4 regions of the Alteromonas sp. RKMC-009 genome follow, and region 3 is predicted to be linked to each of the others. Evidence: predicted binding sites of a transcription regulator. Region 3 holds the regulator's gene; each other region holds the start of a gene.

Region 1 (4,216 bases), 470 kb from region 3:
GATGCCGCCGTTTAATGCCACCTTATTTACCGGCGATGAGTTTTATCGCTATACCACGGCACTCAGCTCCCTGCCCTTGTCCCGCATGCAGGACAAGGGGCTTTCTGCAGAAATAAACTGGCAAACATCCCCCGCATTATTGCTCACCTCCATCACAGCCTGGCGTGGCTTTGACAGCTTCGACCAGACAGACACAGATTTTACTGATGCAGACTTGCTTTCCACTACCAATAACGCCCGACAACAGGCGTTTTCCCAGGAGTTGCGGGCAACATGGTCCGGTGAGCATGTCACTACCATCGCCGGATTGTGGTATTTCAGCCAGAACCTTGACCTGGATTTTGCTATCACGACCGGTGACGCATTTCCGGCATTTTTCGCAGCGTCTGCGGCTGACCTGCAACCCCTGACTGACGGCATAAATGCCCTGAGTGTTGCAACATCCGGCCTTGTCCCCGCTGTTGCGCCAGTCACCCCCGGCCAGACTCAGTTTGCCCACAATGCTTATCAGCAACAGGACAGCCTGGCCGTGTTCAGCCAGACTGACTGGCAATTTGCTGAAGAATTTACCGTCACCGCCGGATTACGATACACCCGCGAAGATAAAACATTGACCGCCCGTTTTGATGAACAGGGCCCGGGCATTGACGGATTACCAACAGGCGCTGAAAACACTCCTGATCCGCTGAGTGCCGCTGTCGCTCTTGGCTCTTTTGCTCAGAGCCTGGCAACCGGTAATCCCCCTGATTACACGCAGATCAATGCGCTGCTTCCTTTTACTCAGGCGGGCTGGGGCTATTACTTTCTCGGTACAGCATCGGTACTTCCCCGCAGTGATCTGGATGAAAAACGTAACGACGGACAACTTACAGGGACGCTGAAACTAAGCTGGCAACCAGATAACAATAGCCTCTGGTATGCCAGTACCAGCACAGGGTTTAAATCGGGAGGCATGAATACAGATCGTATTGCCGAAGGGTTAAGCCCCCAATTTAACGCAGAAAAAGCCACCGCTTACGAACTGGGTGTGAAAAAGCAATTTCCGGAGCAAAACCTGCGTATTAACGGTGCACTGCATTATACCCAAATCAAAGATTTTCAGGCCTCGACTTTTACCGGTCTTGGTTTTAATTTACAAAACGCCGGCGACTTACATACCAAAGGGTATGAACTTGAAATTGTCTGGTTTCCTGTTTCCGATACCCGTGCCGGCCTGACTCTGGCCCGTACCCTTACCGGTTTTGATGATTTTGAAAAAGGCACCTGCCAGGTTGCTTATCCCTGGCACACCGGGACGGATGATCCCGGCCGGCCTTCTGTAAATACCCCCTACTGCTCCAGAACCGGCGATCGCCTGGGGTTTGAGCCTGAAACCTCTGCCAGCCTGACGTTGCAGCACACATTAATGGCAGGCGGGTATCCGGTTGTCATGGCTGCAGATTATCAGTACACGGGAGACTTGTTCCTTGATGATACTAACGATCCGTATAAACACAGCAGCAGTTATGCCCTGGTGAACGCACGGGTTGAACTGTCAGTCCCCCAGTGGGATACACGCATCACGTTATGGGGCAGGAACCTGACAAATAAAGAGTACATCGCCAGAAACGGTTTCGATGTACCTGTTCAGGCCGGCAAGCTTATGGCTTATCCCGGCCAGCCGCTCTCCTGGGGTGTCACTGTTACCCGCGAGTTCTGATTGTCATTTCGAAGAGTAAACGCCGGCCGGTTGCGTTTTACAAAACTGGCTGGCGAAAACTTGAAGTAGATCAACAACGCCTCTTTGTCTGCTGATTATACTTTCCGTGCATTCTACTCAAGCCGGAATAACCATGTCAGCAAACGAATTATTCGATCCCGCTCGCCTGAAAAAATACAATATTAACGGGCCGCGCTATACCTCTTATCCTACCGCACTAACGTTTTCCGGGTTATCTGAACCAGCACCTCTGGAAAAAGCACTGAGTGTCACTCAGGCCAGCGGCGTTTCACTGTATGTACATATTCCTTTCTGCCACAGCCTTTGTTATTACTGCGGCTGCAATAAAATTGTGACCAGGCATCAGGAAAAAGCAGATCGTTATCTGGATTATCTGGAAAAAGAAATTCAACGGCGCGCGCCTGCTTTCCGCCACCGTAAAGCGGAACAAATACACTTAGGAGGCGGCACGCCTGGTTTCCTCACAGAGCAGCAGCAAACACGCCTGGCAGGTATGCTTAAGTCAGCTTTTGATGTGGTCAGCGATGCAGAAATGAGTATTGAAATCGATCCCCGCCGTACCACGCCGGCTTATTTACGGCACCTGGCCTCTTTAGGCTATAACCGCCTGAGTATTGGCGTACAGGATACTGATTACCGTGTGCAGGAAGCGATAAACCGGGTTCAGAGCACCTCGCATATCGCCACGCTGGTAGATTGCGCCCGTTCCGCCGGATTTAAATCTGTGAATCTGGATCTGATTTACGGCCTGCCTCATCAGACAGCAGATACCTTTGCTTCAACACTGGCAGCGGTAAAGGCGATGGCGCCGGAGCGGATTTCCCTGTTCAGCTACGCCCATCTGCCTGAGCGGTTTGCTGCCCAGCGCAAAATAAAAGATGAATGGCTGCCTTCTGCACAGGTAAAAACAGGGCTTATGAAGCAAGCTATCACCAGCCTCACACAGGCAGGTTATGAAATGATTGGCATGGACCATTTCGCCCTGCCGTCTGACGAACTGGCTGAAGCGCAACGGAATAAAAAATTGCACCGGAATTTTCAGGGCTACACCACACGGGGAGATCTGGATTTACTGGGGCTTGGGGTTTCCTCTATCAGTGCCGCAGGCAATGCTTACCTGCAAAACCCGAAAACCCTGAATGACTATTACGGCAAACTCGATAGCAATGAAGAAGTTGCAGAAAAAGGCGTGTTTCTGTCCCCCTCAGATCTGCTCAGACGCTACGTTATCCAACAATTAATGTGCAATCTTGCCGTGGACTTTGCCGCAACAGAGGCGCTTTTTGGTATTCAGTTCCGCCATCATTTTGAGCCGGAACTGGCGGCACTGAAAGAATTTGAAGAAGATGGATTATTACAGGTAACCGGAACGGGTATCGAGGTATTTCCGTCAGCAAGACTGTTTATCCGCATCATCTGTATGACTTTCGACGCTTACCTTAAAGGCAGCGCCGCAATTCAGCACCGGTATTCCAGAGTTATCTGAGTTTAAACCTGGCGGTTACAGCTTCTCCCTCACGGAACTGTAACCGTTCCTGGGACAACTGACTGATCAGCGCAAACAATCTGCTGCGGCCACACATCAGATTTATCATTACCTGCCCGCCCCGGCTTTCAGACACGGACTCAATGACACAGGGTAAGGCATTGACAATGGAAGAGGCGTTGGCTTCCTGCCGGTCGATACTGACATCCCTGGCGTCGATGGTCAGCATGGCCTGTTCCTTACTGACCACAGGATGGCGTGCATAAAGCGTATGCCCTTCGCATTCTATGGCATAACAAGCCTGCTCAGGCAGATGTGCTTTTAATGCGCCTTTGAGCACACTGAACTGCTGTTCGAAATTTGGCATAGACGGAGTTAACTGTGCCAGCACATCATTTGATGCGCCCTGATGGACAATACTGCCCTGCTCCATCCACGCCATGTATTCACTGTACAAAGCCAGTTCACGGAGGTCGTGGGACACCATCAGCATTTTCAGGCCGCTGCGGGCCAGCTTTGTCAAATACTTAAGCACATCGTGCTTTAACGTATCATCCAGCGCGCTCACCGGTTCATCCAGCAACAGAATTTGTGGTGAGTTTAAAATGGCTCTGGCAATGGCTACCCGCTGCGCTTCGCCACCCGAGAGTGTATCGGGCATACGTGTCATCAGGTGATTACATTTACACCCCAGAACGACTTCATCAAAGTGATAAGTTTGCTGTTTTGCAAAATCTGCCGCCAGCAGTAAATTCTGCCCTACTGATAAATGGGGGAACAACAGACTGTCCTGAAACACCAGTCCGGTGCGGACCCTGGCGATACGACTATTTTCCCACTGCCCGGTGACTTTTGCAGAACCGGTAAGTCCGGCCAGGCAACGCAGTAATGTTGATTTACCGGCCCCGGATGGTCCGCTCAGGCCAATAAATTGTGCCGTTGCCGGTAATTGAATACTGGCATTGAGTTGCAAGTTGTCCCATGCTGCCTGTACTACGACTTCCATGACG
Region 2 (4,216 bases), 620 kb from region 3:
TGTTGGTCAGTCCGCGCATGTAGAACGCATAATCCACGTCTGAGTGGTTCGGGTTTAAGCGGATGAAGCGGTCGATGGTCGCCAGCGTTTCGTCAATTTTACCTGATTTATAGTAACTGTAGATCAGGTCAAGTTGTACCTGATTGGACAACGGACCAAACGGATAGCGTGAATCCAGCTCACTGAGTGCGGTAGACGCAGCACCGAAATTTCCGTTCTGCATATTACGTTTGGCATTATCATACATTTGCTGGGAACCCATATTCGCCAGCGCCGCGCGTTGTTCTGAATCGTCAGACGAGCTGCAGCCCGTTACGCTAATCATGACACCAACAACAAGGGGCATCACTAATCGAATTGATTTCATATCTGTTGTCTATTCCTGCTTAACCGACTGATACGTTTAACTGCATTTTCATTATAGCGGCATTCTAGCGCACTCAAACACGCAAACTCCACATAAAAACCGGAAACTTTCCGTTTAACTAACGTAAAGATTGGTATAATGCGCTTTTTTGTAACAGCGAAAGAGTTATATGACCCAGCCTGTAAACACCGTCAAGCTTGAGGCAAACACCGGGCCACACCATTTTGGTCAGAGGTTAGATCAGGTTTTGGCTGATTTGTTCCCTGAATATTCCCGTTCAAAGTTAAAAAATTGGATTCTGGAAGGGAATGTCACTGTGGATGGCGATGTTTTGACCACTCCCCGGCAAAAAATGCTGGGTGATGAATATGTACAGGTCACGGCTGAAATGGAAGTGCAGACCGCCAGCCTGCCACAGAAAATCGACCTGAACATTGTCTACGAAGATGATTCGATTTTAATTCTCAATAAGCCTGCTGATCTGGTGGTTCACCCGGGGGCAGGTAATCAGGACGGCACTTTGCTGAATGCGTTGCTGGCCCATGTACCGGGTATTGAAGTGGTGCCACGGGCTGGCATTGTGCATCGTCTGGATAAAGATACTACGGGTTTGATGGTGGTGGCGAAAACCGTTCCGGCGCAAACCCATCTGGTCAATCAACTTCAGGACCGGGTGATGAGCAGGGAGTATGAAGCACTGGCATACGGCACTATGGTCGCCGGTGGTATCGTCGATGCGCCTATCGGCCGTCATGCAACTAAGCGTACACTCATGGCCGTTCGTGAAACCGGTAAGCCGGCAGTTACTCACTATCGGGTTATCGAAAAGTTCCGTGCACATACGCACCTGCGCCTGAAACTGGAAACTGGCCGTACACACCAGATCCGCGTGCACATGGCACACCTCAAGCACCCGCTGGTGGGTGATACTGCCTATGGCGGCAGAACCCGTTTGCCAAAAGGCGCTACAGAGGCGTGTGTTGAAGCGTTACGTGCTTTCCCCCGCCAGGCCTTGCATGCTGCGCAATTGTCTCTGTTCCACCCTGAAACTGATGAATGGATGACCTGGCAGGCGCCGCTACCTGATGACATGGTGCAACTGATCGCCACTGTGCGTGAAGACACCAAAATCAAAGGTATGGATGACGTATAAGTGATATCCCTGATCCAGCCGGCATGGCCGGCGCCGGACAAAGTGTTTGCTTATACCAGTTGCCGCGACGGCGGACTCAGCAGCGGGAACTACGCCGGTTTAAACACCGGTGACCACGTGGGTGACGCTTCGCAATTAGTGGCCGGTAACCGTGCGTTATTACCCGGCCATGCCTCGATTGTCTGGTTGGATCAGGTACATGGAGAACACTGCGTTACCTTCGGTGCAGACGTGACCGGCCCTTTACCGGCGTCGCCGTTGCAGGCCGATGCCTGTATCAGCCGGACCCCGGCACGCACCTGCGCCATTATGACAGCAGACTGCGTGCCGGTTCTTCTGTGTAATCTTGCCGGTACGGAAGTGGCTGCAATTCACGCAGGCTGGCAGGGACTGGAAAAGGAGATTATCAGACACACCGTCAGCGCGATGAAATCACCCGCAGATAATTTAATGGCCTGGATCGGGCCGGCTATCAGTCGATCTTGCTATGAAGTTCCCGGTTCTCTGGCCGGCCGCTTTGCCCGTTACCCTGAAGCGATTGAGAAAATAGACGGCAGCGATAAATGTCTGCTTGATTTACCACTGATTGCACTTAAGCAATTAAACGATGCAGGCATAAAAAACGTGACGCAATCGGGTCTCTGTACCTATTCCGATCCCCGCCAATTTTATTCACACCGTCGGGCAACGCATGAAGGCAGGGGGCAAACCGGCCGCATCGTGTCTGTTATAGGTTTGCGTTAAGTCTTTTCAATCAGTCACCCGGTAACATGTGTTTTGTGAGCCGGGCAGATCCCAACATTGATGTTAATCAACAAATTAACCTGGTCTTGAGTTATTTTTTAATCAGATAACTTGAATCACAGCAGATTAATACCCATAAAATTAGCAACGTTATTGCAGGGGATTTTTCATGCGATTAGATAGATTTACCAGTAAATTTCAATTAGCGATTTCCGACGCACAGTCTCTGGCACTGGGTCGGGATCATCAGTTTATTGAGCCCGTGCACCTGATGACAGCCATGCTGAATCAACAGGGCGGCTCTGTACGTCCGTTACTCGATCAAGCCCACGTAAATGTGAATGCATTACGCTCTTCTCTGGCTGAAGCGATCGAGCGGCTTCCACGGGTTGACGGCATCGGTGGCGATGTACAGTTAAGCAAGGACAGCGGCATTTTGCTGAACCTTTGCGACAAGATTGCCCAGCAGCGCAAAGATGAATACATCACATCTGAAATTTTTGTGCTGGCAGCGCTTCAGGACAAAGGCAAATTAGGTGATTTGCTGAAAAGTCTGAATGTGACAAAGGATCAAATCGAAACGGCCATTGATAAAATGCGTGGCGGTCAGAAAGTGACAGATCCTAACGCTGAAGATGTGCGTCAGGCGCTGGAAAAATATACCACTGATCTGACTGAACGGGCAGAGCAGGGCAAGCTGGACCCGGTGATAGGCCGTGATGACGAAATCCGCCGCACCGTACAGGTATTGCAACGCCGGACTAAGAATAACCCTGTGTTAATTGGTGAACCCGGTGTAGGTAAAACCGCCATTGTTGAAGGACTTGCCCAGCGTATTATTAATGGTGAAGTACCGGAAGGGCTGAAGGATAAGCGGGTACTGTCCCTCGACATGGGCGCGTTAGTGGCCGGTGCGAAGTACCGTGGTGAATTTGAAGAACGGCTGAAAGCGGTACTCAATGAACTGGCCAAAGAAGAAGGCCGTGTCATTCTGTTCATTGATGAGCTCCATACCATGGTCGGCGCCGGTAAAGGCGACGGCGCGATGGATGCCGGTAATATGCTTAAGCCAGCTCTCGCTCGCGGTGAACTGCATTGTGTGGGCGCAACCACGCTGGACGAATACCGTCAGTATATCGAGAAAGACGCCGCTCTTGAACGTCGCTTCCAGAAAGTGCTGGTGGATGAGCCGAGTGTGGAAGATACCATCGCCATTTTACGTGGTTTGAAAGAACGTTATGAGCTTCACCACTCGGTAGATATCACCGACCCGGCCATTGTCGCGGCGGCTACATTGTCACACCGTTATATCAGTGACCGTCAGTTGCCTGATAAAGCTATCGATCTTATTGATGAAGCGGCTTCCAGCATTCGTCTGCAAATTGATTCCAAGCCTGAAGATATGGACAGGCTTGAGCGCCGCATCATCCAGTTAAAACTGGAAGAGCAGGCACTGGCAAAAGAAACAGACGATGCCAGCCACAAGCGCCTTGAGATGATCGAGCTGGAGCGTGAACAGGCTGAAAACAAATTGTCCGGTCTGGACAAAATCTGGCGCGAAGAAAAGGATGCGATGCAGGGCACGCAAACCATCAAGTCTGAACTGGAGCAGGCGAAACTCGATTTGGAAATCGCCCGCCGGGCGTCAGATCTGAATCGTATGTCAGAGCTGCAGTACGGTCGTATTCCTGAGCTGGAAATGAAACTGGAAAAAGCGGCGGAGAACGAAACAAAAGAAACCTTCTTATTGAAAAATAAGGTTACCGACGCTGAAATTGCAGATGTGCTGTCCCGCTGGACAGGTATTCCCGTATCCAAAATGCTTGAGGGTGAACGGGAAAAACTACTCAGAATGGAAGATGTACTTCATAAGCGGGTAGTGGGGCAGGCGGAAGCGGTAAATGCTGTGTCCAACGCTATCAGACGCTCACGGGCTGGCCTGGCAGATCCAA
Region 3 (4,216 bases):
AAGTGCTTCAATGATGCCAATATGAGTCCAGCCCCTTGCAGCGCCGGCACCGAGTGCGAGTCCGATTTTCATGGTCTATTCCGTCAGATTAACAATTTGAACAGGGGATTGTGCATCATCACTGACCGCACTGGTAAAATCCGGCTTGTCGAAGGCTGTATCACCGTCTTCTACCGGTGCGCCTGTGGCCTTGATTTGTTTAAAGTCATACAAATTGCCATCAGCGAGGTGTGATGGGGCAACGTTCTGAATTGCACGGAACATAGACTCAATGCGACCCGGAAAACGCTTATTCCAGTCCTGCAGCATCATTTTAATATTCTGCCTCTGCAGATTCTCCTGAGAACCGCAAAGATTACAGGGGATGATCGGGAATTCAGTGGCGTCAGCGTATTTCTGAATGTCTTTCTCACTGCAATAAGCCAGCGGGCGAATAACAATGTGTTCACCGTTATCACTTACCAGTTTGGGCGGCATAGCTTTTAGTTTTCCGCCATGGAACATGTTCAGAAACAATGTTTCCAGCATATCATCACGATGATGACCGAGGGCTATTTTTGTTGCGCCGAGTTCCTTTGCCGTACGGTACAGGATCCCGCGTCTTAATCTGGAACACAGTGAACAGGTGGTTTTCCCTTCAGGGATTTTATCTTTAACGATGGAATAGGTATCTTCTTCCACAATTTTGTAGTCAATACCCAGTGAATCCAGGTATTCAGGCAACACATGTTCCGGAAAACCCGGCTGCTTCTGATCGAGGTTAACCGCGACGATATCAAAATTGACCGGTGCAATTTTGCGTAAAAATAGCAGGATATCCAGCAGCGTATAGCTGTCTTTTCCGCCGGATAAGCACACCATGACCTTGTCGCCGTCTTCAATCATATTGAAGTCTTCGATGGCTTTGCCAACATGTCTGCGCAGTCTTTTCTGCAACTTGTTAAAGTTGTATTTTTGTTTACTTTGCGCACTGTGACTGGCGTTGTCAGATGGCGTAGATGTTACTTGATTCATGGCACTTCAGAATTGGCTGGAAAAATAAAAGTAACATTATACAAAAGCAGACGGAATGCTGCTACACAAGCAGCATTCCGTTATCGCCCATTTACTTAACCGGAGACGTAAACCCGTCAGGTTTAACCGCCAGCACATCGCAATTCAGGTTATCAATAACATGCTCTGCAGTATTGCCCAAAAAGGCGGCTGATAAGCCTGTACGTCCCACAGTACCGATTACGACGAGTTCTGCATCCAGCTGTTCAGTCACTTTCGGGATGGCTATATCGGGTAATCCCTCAACAACATGGCAATTTGCTACGCCGATCCCAAATTTAGCGCTGTGGTTTTCCATTTCCTGAACATGATGGTTTCGCACAGCGTTATGATACGTCTCAGGATTGAAATCGGGGATCTCAATGGCAATATTCAGTGGTGCAGAAGGATAGGCATTAACCAGATGTACCTGACCACTCAGTAACTCTGCATAATCCTTTGCAATACCGGTCAACTTGTCATTCAGTTGTGCATGTTCTTTGTCTTCTGTACCCACATTGACTGCCGCAACAATATTACCGTGTTCAGGCCAGGCATGGGCTTTGACAAGTAAAACCGGAGCCGGACATTTTCTCAGTAAGTGCCAGTCTGTTGGTGTAAAGAGCACTGATGCAAAATCATCGTGTTTGCGGGTAGCTTTAACGACCAGGTCAATCTGACGGTTAATGGTGTAGCGGGTAATGGCTTCGTAACGTTTATCACTCCACTCAACAGCAACCTTTACATCATAATCATCGTAGCGGGTCAGGTTTTTTTCTGCCCAGGCAATGCGGTCTTTGGTTACCGCATCACGCATGGCTTCACGCTCACTGCGGGTGAGCATTGTTGTCATGTCATAAGAAAAGTCGTATACAACAAGCAGTGCGTGTACCTCTGCACCGGTTTTACGGGCAATTTCGATGGCTCTTGAAAGGGCAGGTTGTTCAGGCTTGTCAGCCTGAACGACGGCGAGAATACGTTTGCAGGTGATCATGGCGTCTCTCCTTATTGATGCAGACAATAAATACTGCCTTCATCTTTAGTATAAGACTTACAGCAGGAGAGACGTTGTTTCAGATCAATATTTCAACGGGATCTTAATCCACGCAAAGGGTAGGAATGTCCATAGAGTGCAGCTTTTTATCCATAGCCGCAAAATCCAGAACAGTAATGAGTTTCCCGTCTACTTTGATAATGCCTTCTTTCTGGAAGCGGGTCAGCAAGCGGCTGATCGTTTCTACCGTTAAACCGAGATAATTACCGATTTCGTTGCGGGTCATACTCAGATTGAACTGACGGTGAGAAAAACCTCGTTCTTCAAACCGACCGGACAGATGGGCGATAAAATAAATCAGACGTTCTTCTGCCGTCCGTTTATTCAGCAGCATCATCATTTCGTGATCCTGCTTAATTTCAGCACTCATAAAGCGCATGATCTGATGGCGCAATTTCGGGAATTGCTCAGACATTTTTTCAAGAGTGGAGTAGGGAAGTTCACACACCATGGCCGTTTCCAGCGCCTGAGTGTAACTCTGGTGAGTGTCGTCACGTAAACCGTCAAAACCGATAATATCGCCCGGGAAGTGGAAACTGATAATTTGCTCTTCACCTTCTTTATCGGTGACAAAAGACTTAAATGAACCTGCCCGTACAGCGTACAGAGAGGTAAATTTATCACCGGCTTCTACCAGGGTATCGTGTTTATGCAAAGGCTTTTTGCGTTCAATGATGTCATCCAGTGACTCAATCTCAGTTTTGTTGAGAGCCAAGGGCAGACACAGATGGCTGAAACTGCAATTCTGGCAGTGTATAGAAAAATCCGAACGTTTTTGCATGCTCACTTTCCGCTGTTTGCGATAATTCTACTGTATAGTACTTAAAGCCCGCCACAACAGCAATAATGCGTAAAACAGCAAACTCAAAGCAATGATCTGACGAACTACGGGTTGTCTGAAACCTGAGGAAAGCCAGTCTGCACCAGCCCGGACAGCCAGCAACGCCGGTAGCGTTCCTAAACCAAAACCGGCCATGATTACTGCACCGGATATTGCCGTCCCTGAAGCCAGTGCCCACGTCAGGGTGGAATAAACCAGTCCACAGGGCAACCATCCCCAAATCATACCATAGGGAAAGGCGCTAATAGGAGACCTGAAAGGTAAAAACCGTTTCGACAGCGGCTGAATTCTCTGCCAGAGTTTACTGCCGAGAGCTTCAACAGCGGTCAGGCCACGCCACCAGTTACCCAGATAACAGGCCATGGCAATCAGCATGATGCCACTGAAGACGGCGAGTACGGGGCCGGTCACCGGTACAGCATCTTTTGCTATCTGCCCGATGCCGCCGGTAACAGCGCCGGCAACTATGTAGCTGAATATACGACCAAAGTTGTAGCTAAGCGTATAGGGTAAAGGGGATGATCCTGCCGGCGTGGCGGCAGACAGTGCCAGCGATACGCCGCCGCACATTCCCACACAATGAACGCCTCCGCCCAGCCCGACCAGCAAGGCAGATAAAAACGACAGATCACTCATTGAGTTTTTTTCGTTCTTCGGCCAGCTTTTTTTCTTCAGGAGATAAATCATCATCGAAAAGAATACTGTAGCCCTGGCGATCCAGGTCTTCAAACTGGTTCGATTTTACTGCCCAAAAAAATACGCCGATGGCAATGGCCACAATGATCACAGCAAGGGGAATAAGGACGTAAATTATACTCATAGCGTTACTTTAACAGTCTCGTCGAATTAGTGACTACCAGAATACTACTCAGGCTCATACCTATCACCGCCATCCACGGCGTCAAAATGCCGGACACTGCAAACGGCAGGATAACCAGATTGTAGCCTATGGCCCATCCCATATTCTGCCTGACAGTCGCTTTTACTCTTCTGGCCATATGAGTGAGGTGCCCGAGTACAGCCAGCTTATCATTTAATAAAATCACATCCGCGGCACTTTTTGCGATATCCGTGGCATTACCCACTGCAATGCCAACATCAGCCGCTGCCATCACCGGTGCGTCGTTAATCCCATCACCCAGCATCATGACATGACGGCCCTGCCGCTGAAGGGCTGTCACAGCGTTTAATTTATCTTCAGGGCTGTTCCCGCCTGTGGCTTTGTCTACGGGTAAATTCGCTGCAATGTCGTCAACATTTTGCTGAATATCGCCACTCAGAATTATCCG
Region 4 (4,216 bases), 1.7 Mb from region 3:
GTCTGCCGCCTACCGATGGAAATACCGCAAAGCGGAATCCGCAAGCCTGCTGCATAGTTTTGCCATCGATGGCAAGCGGGGCTACCAGAGGAATATCGGCACTGGCCAGCTCCAGAGCAAAGGCGTGTTCTTCGAGGATCTGTTCATCTGTCCAGCGACGGGGTCGGTAAAATTTGACCACCAGGCGCTGACCGTCTTCGGCTTTAAACTGATATACGCGGTTTTCGTAACTGTTCAGCGCCAGTAAACCGGACTCAGGATAAATGCCACAGGTTTCCAGCGCGTCTAAAACTGTATCCGGGCTGAGCCCGGAAAAGGCGAAATCACCCTGGGGTGTTTCACCGGTAGAGGAATTTTGTTGGTTCATTGACTTCCACAACATTGCCCTCAGCGTCCTGAGTACGGACACGGAATGATATTTCCGTTACCGCCTCGCTGAGGTTCTTCGGAGAGGTTTCCAGAGATATTGGCATACTGAAGACTTCTCCGCCACCCACAGTCACGGTTGTGTCACCCAAAATGTTGTAATCGGGCAGGCCTTCAACCTGAATGGTATAGGTGTGGGTGTCCTGAGATTTATTCAGAATCTTAATGGTATAGACGTTTTCCACGTTGCCTTTGCCGTTTTCCCTGTACAGAGAATTACGGTCGCGGATTAAATCCACTTCCAGCGGCGTGCGTGTGGCAATGTCGGCAATCAGTAACCCGACCATCAGCAGCAGGACAATCAGATAGCCTATCAGTTTAGGTCGGACGATATGGGTGGTTCCGCCGGTCAGCCTTTCCTCTGAGGTAAAGCTGATAAGCCCCTTCGGATAATTCATTTTTTCCATAACGCCATTGCAGGCATCCACGCAGGCGCCACAGTTAATGCATTCGTATTGCAAACCGTTACGGATGTCGATACCGGTGGGACACACCTGCACACATAAGTTACAGTCGATGCAGTCCCCTAACTGTTTTGTCGCCAGATCTTCATGACTGAGTTTGCGGGGGCGGGGCCCGCGTTTTTCACCACGGTTATAATTGTATGACACGGTGAAAGTGTCTTTATCAAACATGGCAGACTGGAAACGGGCATACGGACACATGTGGGTGCACATGATTTCACGCATCCATCCGGCATTACCGTAGGTGCAAAAGGTAAAAAACAGAATGGAAAATACTGACCAGAAGCCGGCATTGAAGGTGAAAAAATCGATAAACAACTGTCCGATTGGCGTGAAGTATCCCACAAACGTCAGTGAGGTCAGCAGGGCAATGGCAATCCAGGCGCTGTGCTTAAGTGTTTTGCGCCAGAACTTGTCGAAGTCCATGGCCCTTTCATCCAGCTTGATACGCTTATTTCGGGGACCTTCGATTTTCTCTTCGCACCAGATATACATGTAGACCCAGGTAGTTTGCGGGCACATAAAACCACACCACACGCGGCCTGCAAATGTGGTAACAAAAAACAGGGCGAAAGCACCGACGATAAATATGTAAGCCAGCAGGGTAAGGTCCTGAGGCCATAAAGTCAGGCCGAAGATGGTAAACCGCTGCTCCATGATATCGAGAAGAATGGCCTGATGGCCGTCATAGCGGATCCAGGGGATCACGGCGAATAAACCCAGGAAGATAAAACCGAACAAGCGGCGGAACGTTTCGATGGGGCCCTTCACCGCGCGCACATAAATCTGACTGCGTGCAGACTGGCGTTTATGACTTACGCCGCCGGCGGGCTGGTGTACTTTTACCGTGGATACTTGTTTAACCTGAATTTGTTCGCTCATGAGGCAACCTTAACTGGCACAGGTGTGTAGTGTACTGCGGGCAGTATAACAAGTGTATGTCTGTCTCACTTAATATAGATCAAATAAACCCCTTCTGTGCATACTACTCAGGCTTATAAAACCTCATAAATAAGTATGAAAACAAATCTGTTGCACTTGCCCTTGAGCGGTTAAATTATCTACAGGGCTAATTGTCACCAATGATTTATTACCGGGCGGGGAACGGGCCGGGGTAGTCAGAAAACAACAGGAAAAAGTAAAGCAGATGTGGCGTAGTTTTGTGGTAGTTTCAGAGATTGTAGTACTGGTCTTTGTGCTTCGGTTACCCTTCGTCCAGTACATGTTTAAAGACGCACAGGACGTGGTCGGCCAGTGGTATGCCTATGTGGCTACCTGGCAGGACAGAAATGAACTGGCTGAGCTTCATACTATCAGTGCTGCACAACGGGACCAGCTTCGTCCCTTCCAGCAGGAATATGTGGACGGTATCATGGCGAGCCGCCACAGTGTGCAAATATTCCATAAGAAATTCTGCGGTACAGACAACATTAATCCTTATATCCACGGTGCGCAACTGGCGCAGTTTTGCCACTCAATAGAGACCACCGGCCTGCTGGTGATGGACTACTGAACGCGGTTCAGCTTCCATTCATCTTTTCATGCTTTAATAACGGTGATTTAGCGGAACAATCTGCTTAATCACTGCTCTAACAAAGTGTCTGCTTATTGTCCGTGCGGGAATTCGCATAAGAGGCGTGGTAAATCCACTCAAAGCAGGCACCGGATAACCGGAGAATGTTTTCGCCGCCCGCGGGCAACGCGGCCGAAATTATCGGGGAGATGCAAAGCATGAACACATTGATTAAAACTGCACTGGTTTCTCTGACCGCCGGCAGTTTACTGCTGTCTGTACAGACATGGTCTGCCACCACAGAAATTACCTGGGAAAAGCCGGAGAAGTACACTGATGTACGTCCTGCTAATGAAAGCCGGGTGAAATTCCGCGAACGAACATTTAAAGCGCTGGACGAATACTTCGCTAAACTGGCAGAGAAGCTGCCTGAAAAAGACAAGCTGGCGATCACGGTGACAAATCTGGATCTTGCCGGCCAGGTGTGGCCAAGCAGCTTTGTCTTTGGCAACGCCACCGGCACCGATGTTCGCATTGTGAAACGGGTGGACATTCCGCGTATTAAATTCAGCTACACCCTCACTAACGAAGCGGGCAAAGTCGTGAAGAGTGCAGATGTCGACTTAAAGGATATGGGATTTTTAGATAACCCCCGTACCTTCACTCAAAATACGCACCTGGGTTACGAAAAAGCCATGATTAAAGAATGGTTTAACGAAGAGATGGCCAGCGCGCTGGTACAAAACTAACCCGTTATCTCACCACTTTTTTCAGTGCCCTGAATCCCCGGGGCACAACCCCTTTCTTGTACATCAATTTTCTCTGATATTCCTGCATCCCTTTACTGTCAGGCAGTACAGACCATGTGGTCAAAAAATTACCGCTGCTGGCCAAAAAATTGTCATTTCTTTGTAGTAATTTCTTTATACTCTGCAACTGCACTTTGGGATAGTTTCTAATTACAAGCAGGAGCACTAATAATGAAAGCACCAATCCTGCTTCCTCTCGTATTGGGGATATCAGCATCTGCCATTGGCGATGAACTGCTTATTTCTCAGTATGTTGAAGGGAGTAGCTCTAATAAAGCGATAGAAATCTATAACCCGACAGACAGCGCGGTATCACTGACTGGTTATACACTGTCCATCTATTTCAACGGAAAAACTGCAGCGGGCGCGAACATCGAACTTTCAGGTTCAATCGCAGCGCAAAGTACACAAGTTATTGCCAGTTCAAGTGCCGGAGACACTTTGAAGGCATTGGCTGATGTGCTGACTTCACAGTCCATGTTTAATGGTGATGACGCCATTGTTCTGACTGACAGCAGCGGTAACGTTCTGGACAGTATTGGCCAGGTTGGCGTTGATCCCGGTTCCTCCTGGGGCAGCGGCAGTGTAACCACAGCGAACGACACACTCATACGTTTAAGCAGTGTTGCCGGTGGCGATACTGACCCGTTTGATGCCTATGATACGTCGGAATGGGAAGGTCTGGCTCAGGATGATTTCACAGGCCTGGGCAGCCACGATTACACCGGCAGTGGTGATGAAGGCGGCGATGATGGCAGTGGCACCGGCGGCGGTGACGAAGACTTAAGCGGTGTTTGTACAAACTGTCCTGATCTGGACAAAGTTGCAGATGCCGGCGAATTTGATGCTGCTTCATACTACGCAGCGGTTCAGGCTGAAATCGATGCCAGTTCCGACACCTCAGTTATCCGTCAGGTACTCAGTGAAACCATTTCCGGTCAACGGGTGCTGACTTATTCTCAAGTCTGGACGGCATTAACGGAAACCGATGAAGATCCTGCAAA

Evidence for each region. The regulator FNR, encoded in region 3, switches genes on or off when oxygen is low (the NO sensors DNR and NnrR bind a similar motif). The targets are predictions, from matches to a motif close to TTGATCTAGATCAA.
Region 1: hemN (oxygen-independent coproporphyrinogen III oxidase) is a predicted target of FNR. The motif match lies at 1,760-1,773, and genes of this name have one in related genera.
Region 2: clpB (ATP-dependent chaperone ClpB) is a predicted target of FNR. The motif match lies at 2,322-2,335, and genes of this name have one in related genera.
Region 4: ccoG (cytochrome c oxidase accessory protein CcoG) is a predicted target of FNR. The motif match lies at 1,842-1,855, and genes of this name have one in related genera.

What each region holds. Positions count from the first base shown of each region.
Region 1 is NZ_CP031010.1:2,059,002-2,063,217, reverse strand. Features, by position in the region: gene DS731_RS09070 (TonB-dependent receptor) at 1-1,699, shown strand, start outside; gene hemN (oxygen-independent coproporphyrinogen III oxidase) at 1,833-3,206, shown strand; gene DS731_RS09060 (ATP-binding cassette domain-containing protein) at 3,199-4,212, opposite strand; gene modB (molybdate ABC transporter permease subunit) at 4,200-4,216, opposite strand, start outside.
Region 2 is NZ_CP031010.1:3,143,546-3,147,761, reverse strand. Features, by position in the region: gene DS731_RS13970 (outer membrane protein assembly factor BamD) at 1-367, opposite strand, end outside; gene rluD (23S rRNA pseudouridine(1911/1915/1917) synthase RluD) at 537-1,520, shown strand; gene pgeF (peptidoglycan editing factor PgeF) at 1,521-2,264, shown strand; gene clpB (ATP-dependent chaperone ClpB) at 2,434-4,216, shown strand, end outside.
Region 3 is NZ_CP031010.1:2,526,073-2,530,288, reverse strand. Features, by position in the region: gene rssA (patatin-like phospholipase RssA) at 1-72, opposite strand, end outside; gene ttcA (tRNA 2-thiocytidine(32) synthetase TtcA) at 76-1,014, opposite strand; gene uspE (universal stress protein UspE) at 1,106-2,026, opposite strand; gene fnr (fumarate/nitrate reduction transcriptional regulator Fnr) at 2,130-2,867, opposite strand; gene DS731_RS11130 (sulfite exporter TauE/SafE family protein) at 2,895-3,563, opposite strand; gene ccoS (cbb3-type cytochrome oxidase assembly protein CcoS) at 3,556-3,747, opposite strand; gene DS731_RS11120 (heavy metal translocating P-type ATPase) at 3,752-4,216, opposite strand, start outside.
Region 4 is NZ_CP031010.1:862,462-866,677, forward strand. Features, by position in the region: gene DS731_RS03770 (serine/threonine protein kinase) at 1-367, opposite strand, end outside; gene ccoG (cytochrome c oxidase accessory protein CcoG) at 339-1,772, opposite strand; gene DS731_RS03780 (hypothetical protein) at 2,038-2,403, shown strand; gene DS731_RS03785 (DUF3016 domain-containing protein) at 2,622-3,152, shown strand; gene DS731_RS03790 (ExeM/NucH family extracellular endonuclease) at 3,384-4,216, shown strand, end outside.